Regions from separate parts of the Microbulbifer sp. ALW1 genome, predicted to be linked through region 2. Evidence: predicted binding sites of a transcription regulator. Region 2 holds the regulator's gene; the other holds the start of a gene.

Region 1 (2,395 bases), 1.6 Mb from region 2:
CTTCCACCCAGGCATCGCCGTTGTCGGCTTCAACGATGGAGTAAGGCACCATTTTGATGTCTTTCTGTACTACGTCGTCTTTGAACTTGCGGCCGATCAGGCGCTTGACGGCGTACAGCGTGTTGGTCGGGTTGGTCACGGACTGGCGCTTGGCGGACTGGCCAACCAGTACTTCGTTGTCGTCGGTGAACGCAACGATGGAAGGCGTAGTGCGATCGCCTTCGGCGTTCTCAATAACGCGCGCTTTGTCGCCGTCCAGTACTGCCACACAGCTGTTGGTAGTACCCAGGTCGATGCCGATGATTTTTCCCATTGGTTTGATTCCTCACTTTGCTGCGCGCCGGATTCTGTCCTGGCGGCGCACGTTTGTATTCGGTTGCTGCTTATATTGGTGCCGTCGTTTTGTTTTCAAGGGCACCCAGCGCAGGGATTTCTATTTCTGCCTTACGGCGCCTTGCTGACCACGACCATCGCCGGTCGAACCAGGCGGCCGTTCAGGCGGTAGCCTTTCTGGAAGACCTCGAGCACGGTATTTGGCTCTACATCGCCGTTAGGCACCTGGGCCATGGCCTGGTGCAGCTCCGGGTCGAAGGGTTCACCCGCCGGGTCGAGCACTTCCACGCCCGACTTGGTCAGGGTGTCGATAAAGGACTTCTGGGTCAGCTCAATGCCTTCGACCACCGCCTTGTGGGCTTCGTGTTCGCTGTCGATGGTGGCAATAGCGCGCTCGAGGTTGTCCACCACCGGCAGCAGATCCTTGATCAGCTTCTCCACGCCAAACTTGTGGGCCTTTTCCACGTCCTGCTGGGCGCGGCGGCGGGCATTCTGCACCTCGGCCTGGGCGCGCAGCACCATGTCTTTGTGATCTGCCAGTTGCTGGTGCAGGGAGGCGATTTCCTCTACCAACGCACCTTCTTCACCAGCTTCACCTTCGGCGGCCAGCTCTTCCGCCAGAGCCTCCTCGGCGGCGTGCTGCTCTTCTGCACTGGGCTGCTCGATTTCGGCCTGCTCGCCGATCTGTTGTTCTTCGCTGCGCTCTTTGGCCACTGCTTTCTCCGTCTGTAGTCCGTCGGTCTACTGCCAATAGGTCAAATGAGTAACTCGCCGGTACGGCCGCGCCGAACCGGGGGTGAAGGGCTATATGGGGGCGGCCCGAGGCACTTCAAGTGATACCGCTGCAGTCCGGAATCAAGGCCCTCACGCGGCGGAGCAAACCACAGGGTAAGGTGGCAATGCAGCTGTGGCGAGACCAACCCCCGGGAATCGATCGCCGCACAAACAGCGCCCGGGGTGATTGAAACCGCGCCCCCAAATACTGTATAAACAACCACTACTCCGATAGCCATGAAAATAATCCCATGTTGCTGCACCTGTCTATCAGCCAATTCACCCTGGTCGACCAGCTGGAGCTGGAATTCGGCCCCGGCACCAGTACCCTCACCGGCGAGACCGGGGCGGGTAAATCCATCACCCTCGATGCCCTCGGCCTCGCCCTAGGCGACCGCGGCAACGGGGAACTGGTGCGCGCTGGCGCCAAACGTGCCGATATCCACGCCACCTTCGACATCGGTGAACACCAAGAGGCCCGCGCCTGGCTGGAAGAACAGGAGATGGACGCCGGCCGGGAAGTGATCCTGCGCCGCACCATCGGCGTCGACGGCCGCTCCCGCGCTTACATCAACGGCCAGCCGGTCACGCTGATGCAGCTGCGCACCCTCGGCGAACAGCTGATCGATATCCACAGTCAGCACGAACACCAGTCGCTGCTGAAAAAAGAGACCCACCGCCGCCTGTTGGACGAATACGCCGGTGCCGAGGCGCAAAGCGCCGAAGTGCGCATTCACTACAAGACCTGGCAGGACCAGTACCGCCGCTACCGCAAGCTGGCAGACAGCGCCGAAGAGACCCAGGCCCGCCGCGACCTGCTGGAGTACCAGCTGGAAGAGCTGGAACAGCTGGACCTGAAACCGGCCGAGCTGGAAGAACTGGAAAGCGAGCAGCGACAGCTGGCCAACGCCGGCGAAATCCTGAGCGGCAGCTACCAGCTGGCCGCACTGCTCAATGGCGGCGAGGGCGATATCGCCGAGCAACTACACCGCGCCCTGCAGCTGGTCGGCGCCATGCCGGAGCAAAGCACCGCACTTTCAGAAGTGGCGCAGATGCTCGACAGTGCGCGTATCCAGGTGGACGAGGCCGCCAGCACCCTGTCGCGACACATCGACCGTTTTGAAATGGACCCGGAGCGGCTGGCGGAAGTGGAAGAGCGCCTCTCCGCCATCTATTCCATCGCCCGCAAGCACCGGGTACAACCGGATCAACTGCCGGAACTGCAGCAGCAGTGGCAGCAGGAGCTGGAAGAAATCGGTGCGCCGGATGCCCTGGATAAACTGGCCGC
Region 2 (2,395 bases):
CCTTATTTTCGCCCGCCCAAAGCGCCATCGACAAACTGGAAGGCGAATCTTTTCCCGGCACCGATGAAAGTATTTAACTGAGCGGTAGAGAGCCCATCAAATATCGCGCTCGCGAATATACTCCACGATGATCTCTGCCGCCTCCTCGACCGTGTCAACCAATTTGAACAGGTTCAGATCACCGGCATCAATGCATTCCCGGTCCAAAACCGTTTCCATCAGCCAGTCGATTAATCCCGCCCAGTAGCGCTTCCCTACCAGAACAATGGGAAAGCGTCGGACTTTTTGCGTCTGTACCAGCGTCAGCGCCTCAAACAGTTCATCCAGGGTTCCGTACCCGCCGGGCATGGCGATAAAGCCAACGGCATGTTTCACGAACATGAATTTCCGCACAAAGAAGTAGCGAAAGTGCAGACTGATATCGAGATAGGGATTCGGCGTCTGCTCAAATGGCAATTCAATATTCAGGCCGATTGAGGCACCAGCCTGGGTAAATGCACCGCGATTGCAGGCCTCCATAATCCCGGGGCCGCCGCCGGTAATAACCGGCACCCCTTCACTGGCAAGCAACTCGCCCAGGCGCACACCTTCCTGATACTCCACCGCATCTTCACGGAATCTTGCACTGCCGAAAACCGTCACCGCGCCCTTCAATGTAATCAGGCGCTCGATACCATCGACGAGTTCCGATTGAATTCGCAGCACGCGCCACGCTTCTGGCATTTTTGCGTCCAGCATATGCCTTCTCCTTATTGCCCGACTCCCCTCCTGGGGAACTGGATGCCCATACAACCTGAAAGCCGACAGGTACCCCAAGTCTAGCAGCTAGCCCACACACTCCCCCGGAAGATTGCGTGCAAGAGAAATCTGTATATAATCCCAGCAACTGTATAAAAATACAGACAACAGGAAAGTGCGCATGACAAACCTTACCGCTCGCCAGGCCCAGGTACTGGAACTGATCAAAACGTATCTGGACGATACCGGATACCCACCCACCAGAGCTGAGATTGCCCAGGAGCTCGGTTTCCGCTCTCCGAATGCGGCAGAGGAACACCTCAAAGCACTGGCGCGTAAAGGCGCAATTGAAATGGTCGCCGGCGCCTCACGCGGTATCCGGATTCCAGACCACCAGAGCGGCTTGCCCATTGTTGGCCGGGTCGCGGCAGGTAATCCGGTACTGGCGGAAGAAAATATTGAAGAGTATTGCGAGATCCCGGCGGAGTTTTTCCACCCACCGGCGGACTATCTGCTGCGGGTACACGGCATGAGCATGAAGAACGCCGGTATTTTTGATGGCGACCTGCTGGCCGTACAACGCACGGACAACATCCGCAATGGCCAGATAGTAGTGGCACGGATTGAAGATGAAGTGACCGTGAAGCGGTTCAAGCGACGCGGCAACCAGGCAACCATCCAGCTGTTGCCGGAGAATGATGACTTCGATGTTATTCAGGTGGATATGCGTGACAAGAATTTCGCCATTGAAGGTTTGGCGGTTGGTGTGATTCGTCAGAATCCCTTTTAAGGCATCGCTTTCGGCACCTTCCAGACATAAAAAAACAGGGCCTCAAGCCCTGTTTTTTTATGCGTCTTTCACGGCCTTTGATACACGATTCGCCCCGTATCTTTCCGTTACAGCCCGTTACAGCGGCCGAAATCACCGACGCTGCGGGGTACGTTCGAGCAAGCTCAGTGTACCGTGTGCTCGGTCACATCCACGTCTTCCTCGAAGGATTCCGGCTCCGCTTCCAGCTCGTTCACATCCTGCACCGCCTCAATTCCCGCCTCCAGCATAGCGCGGGCAATGGCAATCTTGTGCTCACGTAAAAACTCGAGGCTCTCCGCTGAGAAATGAATACGCACCAGCGGGTCTCCCTTGTGACCAGCGCGTCGCAGCGCCACATCACCATTGGACAACTCGATGATTTCGTAGGTCTCAGAAGACATTCACTTCTCCAGTTACAGCATGATTTTCCGCCATTGTAACACAGGGGGAAGTGATTAATCTGCGGCGCCCGCTGAAGGCGCTACCACTCTTCGCCTTGTACCCGCTGCCGCTGCACCAGCTCGGTAAGCCCCCGCAACCAGCGGTTGAGGCACTCGGGGTCCACCGCGACCGGCATATCTTCCAGTTGCCGCACCGGAATCAGTGTTTGTACGCCCGCCCCTCCGTCAGGCCCCTGCCCGGCGCTAGCCGGAAGCTTCCAGAGCCCACTCCAAGCAGCTGCCAGCGGGTAAAACCAGCTATCCGGGTTTTCCGCCAAGCTCACCAGCTCGCCGACGTCCGCACTGAATTTGCCCCGGGCCGTCAGCAGGCTCTGCAGCGCCGCTGCGGATTCCGGCACAACACCAGTGCCCAGACCCAGCTGGTGGGACTGCTCGCCGAGAAAAG

Evidence for each region. The regulator LexA, encoded in region 2, represses DNA repair genes until DNA is damaged. The targets are predictions, from matches to a motif close to ACTGTNTNTANANACAGT.
Region 1: the regulator LexA is predicted to act here: its motif matches at 1,315-1,332, upstream of recN (DNA repair protein RecN).

What each region holds. Positions count from the first base shown of each region.
Region 1 is NZ_CP047569.1:1,601,822-1,604,216, reverse strand. Features, by position in the region: gene dnaK (molecular chaperone DnaK) at 1-313, opposite strand, end outside; gene grpE (nucleotide exchange factor GrpE) at 445-1,047, opposite strand; gene recN (DNA repair protein RecN) at 1,359-2,395, shown strand, end outside.
Region 2 is NZ_CP047569.1:3,250,646-3,253,040, forward strand. Features, by position in the region: gene GRX76_RS13510 (DUF6763 family protein) at 1-77, shown strand, start outside; gene GRX76_RS13515 (TIGR00730 family Rossman fold protein) at 97-738, opposite strand; gene lexA (transcriptional repressor LexA) at 920-1,528, shown strand; gene GRX76_RS13525 (hypothetical protein) at 1,693-1,950, opposite strand; gene GRX76_RS13530 (DUF6586 family protein) at 2,031-2,395, opposite strand, start outside.